One region of the Pollutimonas thiosulfatoxidans genome, then DNA from elsewhere that is predicted to be linked to it. Evidence: riboswitches for the same ligand, from Rfam matches in the RefSeq annotation. Region 1 holds a riboswitch; the other holds the start of a gene.
What was found. Region 1 has a riboswitch for glycine ahead of CKA81_RS14255 (D-amino acid dehydrogenase). Riboswitches for the same ligand answer to the same signal wherever they lie in the genome.

Region 1 (7,939 bases):
GCCGCCATCTTGAGCGATTGCGTGTCCGCGTCAATGACGCCCGGGACGAATGCCTACGCCGTCTGCTCGCCATGGGCTGCACCATTCCGCATGAACCTCATGCCGGCATGTTTGTGTGGGCGGATTGCGGCATGGATACTGAAGTGCTTGCGCGGCGGGCCGCGGCGCGGGGCTTGCTGATCGGACCCGGCGTGCTGTTCTCACCGACCCAAACGCCCTCGACCCATTTTCGCGTAGCGGTGTCGCTGGTAGAGGACGACAAGGGACTGCGGGTGCTGCAAAGCCTCCTCGGGCGGGATGATGGCAACCGCGATACGTGAACGCTGTTATTCGTACTGCACGCCGTGTTCTCGCGTAAAGTAGTTCTTCGGGGCGACAGCCCCTTAACCTTCAGGAGATACCCATGTCCGTAGAAAAAGTCCTTTATCGTGCACAGGCCACAGCCACCGGCGGTCGTGATGGTCGGGCTGTGTCATCCGACGGCATTCTTGACGTGAAGCTCGTGACCCCCAAAGAGCTGGGCGGTGCGGGTGGCGAAGGCACTAATCCCGAGCAGTTGTTCGCTGCCGGCTATTCCGCGTGCTTTCTCGGAGCGCTGAAACTTGTCGCCTCGCGCGAGAAAGTCTCTTTGCCCGATGACACCAACATCCAGGGCACGGTGGGTATTGGCCCCATTCCCGATGGCTTTGGCATCGAAGTGGAGCTGAAAATTTCGGTGCCTGGCATGGCGCGCGATCAAGCGCAGGCTCTGGTCGATAAGGCCCACATCGTATGCCCCTATTCCAATGCCACGCGTGGCAATGTGGATGTGACGCTTACCGTTGTGTAGTTGACAGCGCCGCGTGCCTGAAGCAGTCGGTCGTGTGGTCCATGAACCCGCCGACCGCTTGCAGGTAGGAATGACAAATGGTCGGGCCCACGAAAGTGAACCCGGCCTTTTTAAGCGCCCGGCTCATGGTTTGCGCCTCCGGCGAAATTACCGGAATGTCTTGATGAGCAGCGTAGTGATGGATAACGGGCTTGCCGCCGACAAAAGACCATAAGTAGTCGACGGGGTCGGATAGCTCCAGCCAGGCGCGTGCATTGCTGCGTGCCGCATTCAATTTCAAGCGGTTGCGGATGATGCCGGCGTCTTGCATCAGGGTCTCGATGTAGTCGTCGCTCATGGTTGCCAGCGCCTGGGCATCGAAGTTGAACATGACATCGCGGTAATGCGGCCGCTTTTTCAGCACGGTAATCCACGACAGACCCGCCTGAAAGCCTTCCAGCAGCAGTTTTTCGAATAGGTGCCGGGCGTCGTGGGACGGCACGCCCCATTCGGTATCGTGATAGGCTTGGTAGATGGGATCGTCGGAACACCAGCGGCAACGTTGCATGCGGGAATTGTAATGCGTCTTTAGCCGCCGCAGCCTCCGCAACATTCGCCATCTTCGCCATGCACCGGCTTGGCAATCTGAAAGCCGGCATCTTCGACAGCCACTTGCAAGCGCTGGGTCGACACCAGGAATTCGTCGAACGACACCGTGGCCCGGTTTTGGTCGAATGAAACCTTGGCGTCTTCGACGCCTTTGACCGCTTTAAGCGCCTGGGCAAGTTTGGCGGCACAGTGTTCGTCTTGCATGCCAGCAAGCTTAAGCATACCTATCTGCATATCCATTCCTTGGAGGTGTATTGAAGATGCATCGTAGGTATCGCCTTATGTTCTGGCAAGCTTCTCCTGACGCGCAAAGTGGGTATGGATCGCTGCTTGGGTGCATGCCGCCACGCAGCGTTGCGGATATCGAGGCGCCCGGGTATCATCTGTCGCGTCGTACAACAAGCATGCAGAAGAGACCGGCTCCACGCCGGCGCCGACGGAGCAACCGCCCCGGAAACTCTCAGGCAACAGGACTGCATGCCTACTGACAATCTGGAGAGCGGCCCAAAGTGGCCCACCGAAGGGGAACTGGCCGATACGGCAGTGAAACTCTCAGGTACCAAGACAGATGGGGCGTTGCCGTCATAAGGCGGCAGCCACCATTCCATTGGAGCGCTCTCATGCACCATGTAGCCGTTATTGGCGCCGGTATTACCGGCGTTACCTCAGCCTATGCCCTGCGCAAATTGGGCTGCGAAGTTACCGTTATTGATCGCCAACGCTATTGCGCCATGGAGACCTCTTACGCCAACGGCGGCCAGCTCTCGGCCAGCAACGCAGAAGTCTGGAACAACACCTCCACCCTGATCAAAGGCATACGCTGGATGTTTCGGCGCGACGCCCCCTTGTTGGTGAACCCCTCGTTCAGCTGGCACAAGTACTCGTGGATGGCGGAGTTCATGCGCAATGTGTCCAACTATCGCCAGAACACGGTCGAGACGACCCGGCTGGCCATCGCGGCCCGGCAACACCTGTATCAGATGGCTGAAGAAGCAGACATCGACTTTGACCTGGAGCAGCGGGGCATACTGCACCTTTATTACGACCGCAAAAGCTTTGAGGCGGGGCGCCGGGTCAATGCCTTGCTGCGTGAGGGTGGCCTGGAACGACACGAAGTCGATCCGCAGGAAGCCCAGCGTCTTGAGCCGGCTGTACAGCGCGATTGTTATGGCGGCTTTTATACGCCTTCTGACGCCACGGGTGATATTCACAAGTTCACCTGCGGCCTGGCCCAAGCCTGTGAGCGTATGGGGGTGCAGTTTCGTATGGATTCCGAGGTGACATCCATTACGCCTCAGGGCCGTGGGCATCGTGTCTTGCTGAAGCAAGCCGGCGGTACCGAGCAAGAACAGCTTAGTGTGGACGCCGTCGTCATTTGTGCCGGGACAGCAAGTCGGCGCTTTGGCGCGATGCTGGGCGATCGCATCAATATCTATCCGGTAAAAGGCTACTCCATTACGGTCAATCTGGATGACGAAAGAAGTGCCCAGGCCGCGCCATGGATCAGCCTGTTGGACGAAGAGGCAAAGATCGTGACCAGCCGCTTGGGCCGGAACCGCTTTCGGGTTGCCGGTACGGCGGAGTTCAATGGCTACAACAAGGACATACGCGCTGACCGCATACAACCGCTAACCGACTGGGTCCGGCGCAGCTTCCCCAATGTCGACACCTCGCGCGTGGTGCCGTGGACGGGCCTGCGCCCCATGATGCCCGACATGATGCCCCGTGTGCGCGCTGGCAAGCGGTCCGGTGTCTTCTATAACACCGGGCATGGACATCTTGGCTGGACGCTATCAGCCGTGACTGCCCAGATGCTGGCCGGGATGGTGACCACGCAACGGGCATGATCCGCGGGCATTCACCTATAATCCGCTGTGTATTCATCCAGCGGTCATTATGGAACCCGAGCCCACCCCGACTCTTGCCCCGCGCCGTATCGCCCATGTCGATATGGACGCGTTTTATGCCTCGGTAGAGCTGCTCCGCTACCCCGAACTGCGGGGGCGGCCGGTGGTCATAGGTGCAGGGTCGGCCGCGCAGCCGCGCGTGCTGGCCGATGGCAGCCGGGAGTTCTCCTATCTGCGCGGCTATGTCGGTCGCGGCGTCGTGACCACCTCAACTTACGAGGCGCGCGCGCTGGGCGTGTTTTCGGCCATGGGCATGATGAAGGCGGCCCAATTGGCACCCGAGGCCGTGCTGTTGCCCACTGACTTTGCCGCCTACCGCCGTTACTCCGGCCTGTTCAAGAACGCCGTGGCAACCGTTGCGCCGCATATCGAAGACCGCGGTATTGACGAAATCTATGTTGACCTGACCTTGCTGCCGGACGACACGCTGACGCTGGCCCGGCGCATCAAGACGGCGGTGCGCGAGGCCACCGGCCTGACCTGTTCCATCGGCATCTCTCCCAACAAGCTGTTGTCCAAGATCGCCTCCGACCTCGATAAGCCTGACGGCATCACAATTATTTCTGAAGACAACTTGTTGGGCCGGATCTGGCCCTTGCCGGTGGGCAAGGTGAATGGCATAGGCCCCAAGGCCAATGCGCGTCTGGCTGCTATCGGCATCGAAACCATTGCACAATTGGCGCAGGCTGCGCCCGATTTGCTGCAGCAGCATTTTGGGCTGAGCTACGCACGCTGGTTATTGAGCGTTGCACACGGCATTGATGACAGGCCGGTCGTCACGCATTCCGAGCCCAAGTCGATCAGTCGAGAAACCACCTTCGAGCGCGACCTGCATGTGCGCCACGATCGTGCCCTGCTTTCGCAGGTCTTCCTGGAACTATGCACGCGGCTGGAGTCGGACCTGTCGCGCAAGGGCTACGCCTGCCGCAGCGTCGGTATCAAGCTGCGCTTCGACGACTTCCGCACAGTGACCCGCGACATTACCTTGCCGTCTGCCATTGTTGACGGAGCCGCCATCCACAGGGCAGCGGGCTTATGCCTGAAGCGGATTCCTCTGGATCGCAAGATCCGCTTGCTCGGCGTACGTGTCAGCGGGTTGCGGTCCATTACCGAACTGGAGCGTGACCGGCAGGCGCAAGAGCCCAGGCAATTGAGTCTGTACTGACGCTGTCAGACGTCGTACATGAGCTCGACGCTGTCGCCTATGCCCAGCCGGGTTCCCGGGCTGACCCCTGCCACGACCGCGTTGACGCCAAACAGCACGCCTTCTGGAAACTGGCGATGCTCGGCCAGGGTGATGCCCGGTTCCGTACCGACCTTGGCTGTGAGGTGATCAATGTTGGGCACAGGACAACGGCCGCAACGCTTGACGAAAGCAAAAGTCAGGACACCCGCGCGCATGCCGGCCAAGTAGTCCTCTTCGTAAGCGGGCAGGCCGGACAGGACAACGTTGGGCCGAAAGCGGTTCATCGGTACGGGTTCGTGGCCCTTGGCCTGCAAGCGTTGGTTCAGCTCGTCCAGCGAGCCCTGGTTGGTGACCAGCAAGGGGAAGCCATCGGCAAAGCCAAAGCGATGTTTTGCGGGAAAACCAGGGGCTCCATCTTCGTGGCGTGCGCGCCACGCATTGACGTGATCAGGGCTGGCACAGCGTTCTGCTTCAGGATGTACTCGCAGCAGGCGGCAGGGCAGCTCGAGAAAGTCGCTCAGCCACTTCGCAGCGGCATCACCTTCGTCGAACCCCAGTGTGTGACTGCGCCAGATGGTGACGGGAATCTGGGTGGGTTCGGAAGTGTCCGTAAGCCAGGGCACCGTCAGCACCGGCATGCCCTGCGCATGCAGGGTAAGGTCGCCGGCGGAAGAAAGGTGTGGGCGTATGAGGGCCATCCTGGGGTACTGCCGCTGCGTCATGAAAATGCCGTGCCCATCGACAATGACCCATTGCCGGTCGCGATGCAGTCCGCCCTGGCTGAGCCCCACTTCAGAGTGTGCGATGCCGGCGCATGATTTGACGGGATAGGTGTATAGACTAAGGATGGAGACAGTCATAATCGGATCGCAGTAAAAAACGGACTTGTGATGGTGCTTGCCTGAAGCATAATACCGTTTTCATGAAGCACGCTGCGAAGGAACTCTATGCCCTTGAAGGATTGGTTGGCCGCGCTGGTGGTCATTACGGCGTGGGGAATGAACTTCGTTGTCATCAAGGTGGGGCTGGACGAAATCCCGCCTTTGTTGTTGGGTGCGCTGCGCTTTACATTGGTCGCCTTTCCCGCGGTTTTTTTCATCAAGCGGCCCGCCTTGCCGTGGCGCATCATTGTCCTGTATGGGCTTACGATCAGTCTTGGACAGTTCGTGTTCCTTTTCACCGCCATGTCGGTCGGCATGCCGGCGGGCCTGGCGTCGCTGGTGCTGCAATCACAGGCATTTTTTACGGTACTGATAGCGGCGCTTTTGCTGGGCGAGGGCGTGCGTCGCCATAATGTGCTGGGCATGCTGGTGGCTGTTGCAGGTTTGGTATTGATACATCAGGGGGCTGACGTCCGTACGATGTCGATGTTGGGTTTTGTGCTGACCTTGTTCGCTGCGCTGAGCTGGGCGATGGGCAATATCGTGGCCAAGACGGCCGGCCGCCAGATCGACATGGTGGGCCTGGTGATATGGGGCGCTTTGATTCCGCCCATTCCCTTTCTTGTCTTGTCGTGGTTCCTTGAAGGCCCGGACTTGATGCTGGCCAGCCTGGCAGGCATCAGCTACGTGGGGGTCGGTGCTGTCATTTACCTGGCGCTGGTGGCTACGATCGTTGGCTATGTGTTGTGGGGGCGGCTGCTGACGCATCATCCGGCCAGCAAGGTGGCGCCGCTAAGCCTGCTGGTTCCCATCATTGGGCTGGTGTCCTCGGCCGTGCTGCTGGACGAACGGCTGGCCGCTGTGCAGTGGGTTGGTGGGCTGATCGTCATGGCCGGTCTGGTCATCAATGTATTCGGCGCCAGGGCCCTGGCCCTTATGCGTTCGGCATCCAGGCCCTGATGTTGGCTCACGGCGCTTGTGCCTCGCTGGGCTAAAATCAAGCTTGCACATACGCTTCTTTTCACTTCTTTCGAATACAGGATGCCACATGGAATTTGATCGGTCGGGCGTAGACGCGCTTATGGATATCACCAAGCGCCCCGAGCTGGTTTTTGTGCGCGGGCAGGGCTCGTGGCTAGAAGATCACACCGGCAAGCGATATCTCGACTTCATGCAGGGTTGGGCGGTCAACAGCCTGGGGCATTGCCCCCCACAAGTGGTCAAGGCCTTGAGCCAGCAGGCCGAGCAGTTGCTCAACCCCTCGCCGGCGTTTTACAACGCGCCTTCCATGGCCCTGGCCACGCGGCTGACTGCTGCGTCGGTGTTTGACCGTATTTTCTTTGCCAACAGTGGTGCCGAAGCCAACGAAGGCGCCATCAAGCTGGCGCGCAAGTGGGGGCAATTGCATCGTGGCGGCGCCTATAAGATCATCACTTTCGAGCACAGCTTCCACGGGCGCACACTGGCGACCATGTCGGCGTCGGGCAAGCCTGGTTGGGACACCATCTTCGCACCTCAGGTCGATGGCTTTCCGAAAGCGCGCCTGAACGACCTGGCTTCAGTCCGCGCGCTGGTCGACGAGCAAACGGTTGCCATCATGCTGGAGCCTGTTCAAGGCGAGGCCGGTGTGGTGCCGGCAACGACCGAGTTCATGCAGGGCTTGCGCAAGTTGGCCGACGAGCAAGGCCTACTGCTTATTGTGGACGAGGTCCAGACGGGTTTCGGACGCACGGGCAAGCTGTTCGCCTACGAGCATTCCGGCATCACACCAGACATCATGACGCTGGGTAAAGGGATAGGCGGCGGTGTACCGCTGGCAGCGCTGTGCGCGCGCGAGGCGGTGTCCGTGTTTGCCCATGGCGATCAGGGCGGTACTTACAACGGCAACCCGCTGATGACAGCGGCCGGCGTGGCGGTATTCGATGCCTTGACGGCGCCAGGGTTCATGGCGTCCGTCAATGCGCGGGCCACGCAGTTGTCCCAAGGCTTGCAAGCCTTGTCGGACAAGTGGGGCATGAAAGGTGAGCGTGGCATGGGCTTGCTGCGGGCGCTGATGCTGGATCGCGACGACGGGGGCGCCATAGTCGAAGCCGCTCGCGACTGGGCGCCCGAGGGCCTGCTGTTGAATGCGCCGCGGCCCAACCTGCTGCGCTTCATGCCGGCCCTGAACGTAAGCGCCGACGAGATCGACGCGATGCTGGCGCGGCTTGACGAAGTTATCGACAAGATCCGCGCCGGAGCCGTGCTTACTGCGCCTTGACGACCTGGCGCCATTGGTGCAACAAGGGTTCGGTGTAGCCGTTGGGCTGCTCCAGACCCTTGAAGACCAGGTCGCAGGCAGCCTTGTAGGCAGCCGAAGTCTCGAAGTTGCCTGCCATGGGGCTGTACAGCGGGTCGCCCGCATTTTGCGCATCGACCACTGCCGCCATGCGCTGCATGGTTTCTTCGATTTGTGCTTTGTCGACGACGCCGTGGCGTAGCCAGTTGGCCATGTGCTGGCTGGAAATGCGCAAGGTGGCGCGGTCTTCCATCAAGCCCACATCATGGA
Region 2 (7,939 bases), 710 kb from region 1:
GTAGGTGATCATCAAGGCGGACAGGCGATCTCCCACCTGGGCTATCCGGGCCTTCAGGTCTTCGACGTCGACGTTGCCGTTGCTGTCGGACGCCACTACCACGACATCCATGCCTGCCAATTGCGCAGAGGCGGGATTGGTGCCGTGAGCCGAGGCTGGAATCAGACATACATTACGCTGCTCCTGACCCTGGTCGCGGTGATAGGCACGTATGGCCAGCAGGCCCGCGTACTCGCCCTGCGCGCCCGAGTTGGGCTGCAGGCTGATGGAATCGTAGCCGGTGATCTCGCACAGGGCCGCCGACAGGCGATCGATAAGCTCCTGGTAGCCAGCGCTTTGCGATGCCGGTGCAAAGGGGTGCATATTGCCGAACTCGGGCCAGGTGATGGGTATCATCTCGGCGGTGGCGTTCAGCTTCATGGTGCACGAACCCAGCGGGATCATCGTGCGATCCAGCGCCAGGTCCTTGTCGGCCAGGCTGCGCAGATAACGCAGCATGTCCGTCTCGGACTGGATACGCGAAAAAATCGGGTGGGAAAGGATTGCCGACTGGCGCAGCAGCGATACTGGCAGACCGTGGGCGGCAGGCGTGGGATGCGTAGCCGTCGCGTCCCAGGCTTTACCGGTACCCAGCGCGAACACCTGCAGCAAGGCGTGAACGTCTTCAGGGGTAACGGTCTCGTCCAGCGACACAGCAAGCTGGGTGGCGCTGACGCGGCGCAAGTTCAGGCGCGCCGACTGTGCAGCCAGCACAATCGCGTCGGTACGGCTGCCGGTATCCAGCAGCAAGGTGTCGAAGTAATGCTCGTTGACCACCGCCACGCCCAGTTCGACCAGGCCGCCGCGCAAGAAGGCGGTCAGGTAGGCAACGCGTTCGGCAATGCGGCGTATGCCGGCAGGCCCGTGCCAGACCGCGTACATGCCGGCCATGACCGCCAGCAGAACCTGGGCGGTGCAGATATTGGACGTGGCCTTCTCGCGGCGGATGTGCTGCTCGCGGGTTTGCAGCGCCAGGCGCAAAGCCGGCGCCCCTTGCGCATCTTTGGAAACGCCCACCAGACGGCCCGGCATATTGCGTTTGAAGGCATCCTTGCATGCCATGAAACCCGCATGCGGGCCGCCAAAGCCCAGCGGCACGCCAAAGCGCTGCGCCGAGCCGATGGCGATGTCAGCGCCCCACTCGCCGGGTGGCACCAGCAGCGCGACGGCCAGCAGGTCGGTGGCCACGGCCACCACCGCGCCTTGCGCATGCGCCGCCGCGGTCAGTTCGCGGTAATCGGCCACGCCGCCCAAGCTGTGCGGATATTGCAGCAGCACGCCGAAGCACTCGGGCACGCCTAGCGCCTCGTCGCCCACCACCACCTCTATGCCCAGCCCGCTGGCACGCGTGCGCAGCACTTCCAGCGTTTGCGGGTGGCAGTGCTGCGAAGCAAAGAACACATTACTTTTTGCACGCGAGCCGCGCCGGGCCAGCGTCATGGCTTCGGCCGCCGCCGTGCCTTCGTCCAGCAAAGAAGCATTGGCGATGTCCAGGCCGGTAAGATCAGCCACCATGGTCTGGTAATTAAGCAGCGCCTCGAGCCGCCCCTGCGAGATCTCCGGCTGATATGGGGTGTAGGCCGTATACCACGCCGGGCTTTCCAGGATATTGCGCAGGATTACATTGGGCACGTGAGTGCCGTAGTAGCCCTGGCCGATGTAGTGGCGGAATACCTGGTTGCGACCGGCGATTTCTTTCAGGTCGGCCAGCGCCTGAGGCTCGCTTCGAGCCGCAGGCAGGTTCAGTGCGCCACGCTTCAGTATGCTGGGTGGCACAACTTCCTGCACCAGGCTTTCCAGGGTAGGAGCGCCGATGGCAGCCAGCATGGCTGCCTGGTCGGCTAGCGAGGGCCCAATATGCCGGGGTATGAAATCGGAGTGGGGATCGAGTTCTTGCAACATAATTACCTAAGGGGAAGGTCGCCTAGCCGGCGTTGACCTGAGATTCGTAAGCGGCCGCATCCAGCAAGCCATCGACATCGGCCTCATTGGCCGGACGGATCTTGAAAATCCAGGTGTCGAAGGCGGCCTCGTTAATGAGGTTGGGCTGATCGTTAAGCGCTTCATTGAACGCGACGATTTCACCGTCAACTGGTGCGTAGATATCGGAAGCGGCCTTGACCGATTCCACGACACCGGCGGTATCGCCCGCAGACAGCACGCTGCCCGGGTTCACGTCGCCGACGAACACCATGTCGCCCAGTTGGTCCTGAGCGCTATCGGTAATGCCGACCACCAGCAGGTCGTCCTCGACCTTCACCCATTCGTGCGTGGCCGTGTATTTGCGATCGTTAGGAAGATTCATTTTTTTACCCCGTATGGAAGAGACGTTCGGATGATCATGACGCGTCAGGCAATGACTTTGCCGTTGCGCACGAAAGGCATTTTTACCACTTCAGCCGGCAACCATTTGCCGCGAATTTCAACTTCCACTTGCTCGCCCGGTGCCACACCGACCGGCACGCGCGCCACGCCGATGGAAACACCCATGGTGGGCGACATGGAACCGCTGGTCAGCTCGCCCTCGCCCTTGGATGTGCGCAGTTTCATGTGACCGCGCATCACGCCGCGCTCCAGCAGCTTGATGCCGACCAGCGTGCGATCGGCCGGCGTGCTTTCCAGCGCCTTGCGTCCGATGAACTGGCGATCGGGGTCTTTCAGCGACACCGTCCATGCCAGGCCAGAGATCAAGGGGTTGACCTGCTCGTCCATTTCCTGACCGTATAGATTCATGCCCGCCTCCAGGCGCAGCGTGTCGCGCGCGCCCAGGCCGCAAGGCCGCACGCCCTGCTGGACGAGGTCCTGCCATAAAACCACCACCTGCGTGGCGGGCAGGACGATCTCAAAGCCATCCTCGCCGGTATAGCCAGTGCGCGCCACCAGGATATCGTCGTCGACGAAAGCGCCGGTGAATGGCGCCAGGGCGTGGGTGGCCACCTCCCAGGCCGGGCGAGCGGCCCACACACGCTCGCGCGCAGCAGGGCCTTGCACGGCCACCATTGCGAGGTCGCGGCGCGGCGTCACACCCACATTGAAACCCTGCGACTGCGCCACCTTGTTCATCCAGGCCACGTCTTTCTCGGCCGTGCCGGCATTGACCACCACGCGCCATTGATCGGATGCGAAGAAATAAACGATAAGGTCGTCCATGACGCCGCCGTCTTCATTCAGCATGCATGAATACAAAGCCTTGCCGGGGACGCTTAGCTTGGCAACATCGTTGGCCAGCAGGTGCTGCAGATAGCGCTCGGCATCCGGCCCATCGATATCGACGTTCAGCATGTGCGACACATCAAACATGCCGGCGTCTTTGCGCACCGCATGATGCTCTTCCAACTGCGAGCCGTAGGCGACGGGCATATCCCAACCGCCGAAGTCGACCATTTTGGCGCCGGATTCAAGGTGTACCGCATGCAGGGGGGTGTGCTTTAAGGCAGAAGACACGGGAGACTCCACAAAACAGAATAAAAAGGACGGCGACCATCATTATGCTGGCCGGCATCGCCCTTCTGTCCTTTTGCCTGAGAGTTGACCCGCACAAGCGGGCATTCACCTTCGGCGCCCGTATGCGGCCCAGGGGGCGTACGAGTCTCTCCAGATTGCTGCCCTGCGCCGTGTGGCTGGTGCGCAATACAAGAGAGGTACGGGGTGCCTGAGCGATTCTGGGCGAATTGCGCCTTCGGCGGTCGATAAACGACGCTCTCCCACTCTGTGTAGTGACAGCAGCCGCAAAGAATAACGCGAAAGCGCCCGCGCCACAAATCAAATCGAAGGTTTCCGCCGGTATTAGGCGGCGGTCAGCGCGCGCCCGCAAGCCGCACCCGATGCCCAGGCCCACTGGAAGTTATAGCCGCCCAGCCAGCCGGTTACATCCACGGCTTCGCCAACAATATATAGCCCAGGCACCGCCTTCACCTGCATGGTCTTCTGATCCAGGTTGCGGGTGTCCACCCCGCCCCGCATCACCTCGGCTTTCTTGTAGCCTGCAGTGCCATTGGGCGTCAGCGACCAGCGATGTATTTGCTGAGCAAGCTGGCGCAAGACTTTGTCCGGCACATCGGCCAGGCGCTGCGCTGCCAGGTTCTGACCGCCGGGTTCCACATTGGCCAGCCATTGCTCGGCCAGGCGACGCGGCCACAGCCCCGACAATACGGTACCCAACTGCTGCCTGCTACCCACCTTGGCGGCCAAAAGCTCAGGCTCCAGGTCTTGCTGCGGAGCCAGGTCGATGGACAGCGGCGTGCCCGGTTCCCAATAACTGGATATCTGCAGGATGGCCGGCCCGGACAGCCCGCGATGGGTAAACAAGAGGTCTTCGAGAAACTCGGTTTGCTTCGCCTTGCCCTTGCCCGCAGCCGATGGGGCCTGCGCGCTTGCGCCCCCGCTGCGCACCACCACCTCCATGGCTACGCCGCTAAGCGCGGCGAAAGGCTGCCAGGCTTGCGCATCGAAAGTCAGAGGAACCAGCGCAGGACGCGGCTCGACCACTTTCAAACCGAACTGGCGCGCCACCTTGAGGGAAAAGTCAGTGGCTCCCAGTTGCGGGATGGCCATGCCGCCGGTTGCCAGAACCAGCTGGCGCGCCGTGATCTTGCCCTGCCCACTGTGCAGCACATAACTGCCCTGCTCCAGGGCCACCGAGTCCACCGTATGGGGCATCCGCCAAGTAACGCGTCCCCGGTCACATTCGCACCGCAGCATCTCGATGATCTGCTCGCTGGACTCGTCGCAAAACAATTGACCGCGGTGCTTTTCGTGCCAGGCGATGCCATGGCGTTCCACCAGATCAATGAAGTCGCGCGGCGTGTAGGCTGCCAGCGCCGAGCGACAGAAATTGGGATTCTGCGAAATGAAATTGGCCGGTGTGGTGCCGATATTGGTGAAGTTGCAGCGGCCACCGCCCGAGATGCGGATCTTCTCGGCCAGCTTGGCGGCATGATCGATCAGCACCACGTGCAAGCCGCGCTGGCCGGCAAGGGCGGCGGCCATCATTCCGGCCGCCCCTGCACCGATTACTGCAACATCGAAGATCTTCGGAGCCAAAGGCGCTAGTCTTCCTTGATGCAGTCGACGTAGTAGCGTTCCCGCCCATCGTCGTCGACGTCCTGCGCCAAACCGTGCACGTAAGTTTCAAAGCCCGGGAAGGTGGCATTGAACTCGCGCGCGAACTGCAGGTAGTGAACGATGCGCTGGTTAAAGCGTTCGCCTGGAATCAGCAGCGGTATGCCGGGTGGGTAGGGCGTGAGCAGCACGCCGGTTACCCGCCCCTCCAGTTCGTCGATGCCGACACGCTGGGTGTCGCGGTGGGCCATCTTGGCGTAGGCATCGGACGGCTTCATGGCCGGAATCATGTCGCTCAGGTAGACCTCGGTGGTCAGGCGTGCCAGGTCGTACTTTTTATAGGTCTGGTGAATCTGCTGGCACAGGTCACGCAAACCCATTTTTTCGTAGCGACGGTGTATCTTGCAGAAGTCCGGCAAGATGCGCCAGAGCGGCTGGTTACGATCGTAGTCGTCCTTGAACTGCTGCAAGGCCGTCAACAAGGTATTCCAGCGGCCCTTGGTAATGCCGATGGTAAACAGGATGAAGAAGGAATACAGGCCGGTCTTTTCGATGACCACGCCATGTTCGGCCAGGTACTTGGACACCAGCGCCGCAGGGATGCCGGTTTCGCCAAACGTGCCCGATATATCCAGCCCCGGCGTGACGACCGTTGCCTTGATGGGGTCCAGCATGTTGAAGCCTTCCGCCAGGTCGCCGAAGCCGTGCCATTCGTCGCCCGACTCGAGGATCCAGTCGTCGCGATGGCCGATGCCGTCGGCTGCCAGACGATTAGGCCCCCACACCTTGAACCACCAGTCGTTCTTGCCGAACTCGGACTCGACCTTGCGCATGGCGCGGCGAAAATCCATGGCTTCCGAGATGCTCTCTTCCACCAATGCGGTGCCGCCCGGTGGCTCCATCATGGCCGCCGCGACATCACAGGACGCAATAATGGCGTACTGCGGCGAGGTGGAGGTGTGCATCAAATAGGCTTCATTGAAGACGTTGCGGTCCAGCTTGCGCGTCTCGGAATCCTGCACAACAATTTGCGAGGCTTGCGACAAGCCCGCCAGCAGCTTGTGTGTAGAGTGCGTGGCAAACACCATGGCATCCTTGCTGCGCGGCCGGTTCTCGCCGATGGCATGCATGTCTTTGTAGAACTCGTGGAAGGCGGCATGCGGCAACCAGGCTTCATCAAAGTGCAGGGTGTCGATGTCCGAGCCCAGGGTCTCTTTGATCATTTCGACGTTGTAGCAAACGCCGTCGTAGGTGCTTTGGGTAAGCGTCAGGATGCGAGGACGCTTGTTCTTGGCATTGCGTGCAAACGGATTGGCTTCGATCTTGCGCAAAATATTATCCGCATGGAACTCTTCCAGCGGTATCGGCCCGATGATGCCCAGGTGGTTGCGAGTAGGACGCAGGAAGACGGGAATCGCGCCCGTCATGGTAATGGCGTGCAGTATGGACTTATGGCAGTTGCGATCCACCACGACCACGTCGTCGGACGCCACGTTGGCATGCCAGACAATCTTGTTGGACGTGGACGTGCCATTGGTCACGAAGAAACAATGGTCGGCATGGAAAATACGCGCGGCGTTCAGCTCGGACTCGGCCACCGGGCCGGTATGATCCAGCAACTGGCCCAGCTCGTCCACCGCATTGCAGACGTCGGCGCGCAACATGTTTTCGCCGAAGAACTGATGAAACATCTGCCCCACCGGGCTTTTCAAGAACGCCACGCCGCCCGAGTGCCCGGGGCAGTGCCACGAGTACGAGCCATCGGAGGCATACTTGACCAGCTCACGGAAAAACGGGGGCGCCAGGCCATCCAGGTAAGAGCGCGCTTCGCGGATAATGTGCCGAGCCACGAACTCGGGCGTGTCTTCAAACATGTGAATGAAGCCGTGCAGCTCGCGCAGGATATCGTTGGGGATATGCTGCGAGGTGCGCGTTTCGCCATACAGGTAGATGGGGATTTCTTCATTGCGAAAACGCAGTTCGCCGATGAAGGCACGCAAGTTCTTGATGGCGTTGGCCACGTCTTCGGGCGAGTCGACGTCGAATTCCTCGTCGTCGATCGACAGAATGAAGGCGCTTGCCCGACTTTGCTGCTGGGCGAAAGAGCTCAGGTCGCCGTAGCTGGTAACGCCCAGCACCTCGACGCCTTCGGCCTCGATGGCCGAGGCCAGTGCACGTATGCCAAAGCCCGATGCATTCTCGGAGCGATAATCTTCATCGATGATGACGATGGGAAAACGAAATTTCATTTGCTGCTCCAGCTAGGTACGCGGCAAGGTAACGCCGCGTTGGCCCTGATATTTGCCGCCCCGATCGCGGTAGGAAACTTCGCATTCCTCGTCGCTTTCAAAGAACAACATCTGCGCGCAACCTTCGCCGGCGTAAATCTTGGCCGGCAAAGGCGTGGTGTTGGAAAATTCCAGCGTAACGTGGCCTTCCCATTCGGGTTCCAGTGGCGTTACGTTGACGATGATGCCGCAGCGGGCATAGGTGCTTTTGCCCAGGCATATGGTCAGCACGCTGCGCGGAATACGAAAATATTCTACGGTGCGGGCCAAGGCAAATGAGTTGGGCGGAATAATGCACACGTCACCGTGGAAGTCCACAAAGGACTTTTCGTCGAATGCCTTGGGATCGACGATGGTGGAATTGATGTTGGTAAAAATCTTGAACTCGTTCGCGCAGCGCACGTCGTAGCCGTAGCTGCTGGTGCCATAGCTTACGATGCGTTTGCCATCGACCGAGCGAACCTGGCCCGGCTCGAAAGGTTCTATCATCCCGCCTTCGGAAGCGGTCCGAATCCACCTGTCATTCTTTATGCTCATAGCCCTAACCTTAT

Region 2: another riboswitch for glycine. It lies ahead of gcvT (glycine cleavage system aminomethyltransferase GcvT); the one in region 1 lies ahead of CKA81_RS14255 (D-amino acid dehydrogenase).

The regions. Positions count from the first base shown of each region.
Region 1 is NZ_CP022987.1:2,925,416-2,933,354, reverse strand. It holds gene CKA81_RS14275 (aminotransferase-like domain-containing protein) at 1-320, shown strand, start outside; gene CKA81_RS14270 (organic hydroperoxide resistance protein) at 404-829, shown strand; gene CKA81_RS14265 (DNA-3-methyladenine glycosylase I) at 816-1,376, opposite strand; gene CKA81_RS14260 (heavy-metal-associated domain-containing protein) at 1,397-1,639, opposite strand; glycine riboswitch at 1,815-1,903, shown strand; gene CKA81_RS14255 (D-amino acid dehydrogenase) at 2,038-3,264, shown strand; gene dinB (DNA polymerase IV) at 3,314-4,489, shown strand; gene CKA81_RS14245 (MOSC domain-containing protein) at 4,495-5,370, opposite strand; gene CKA81_RS14240 (EamA family transporter) at 5,458-6,351, shown strand; gene CKA81_RS14235 (acetylornithine transaminase) at 6,440-7,651, shown strand; gene CKA81_RS14230 (malate synthase G) at 7,638-7,939, opposite strand, start outside.
Region 2 is NZ_CP022987.1:87,342-95,280, reverse strand. It holds gene gcvP (aminomethyl-transferring glycine dehydrogenase) at 1-1,941, opposite strand, end outside; gene gcvH (glycine cleavage system protein GcvH) at 1,964-2,344, opposite strand; gene gcvT (glycine cleavage system aminomethyltransferase GcvT) at 2,389-3,483, opposite strand; glycine riboswitch at 3,539-3,647, opposite strand; glycine riboswitch at 3,669-3,756, opposite strand; gene CKA81_RS00420 (BaiN/RdsA family NAD(P)/FAD-dependent oxidoreductase) at 3,826-5,031, opposite strand; gene CKA81_RS00415 (arginine/lysine/ornithine decarboxylase) at 5,088-7,349, opposite strand; gene dcd (dCTP deaminase) at 7,362-7,925, opposite strand.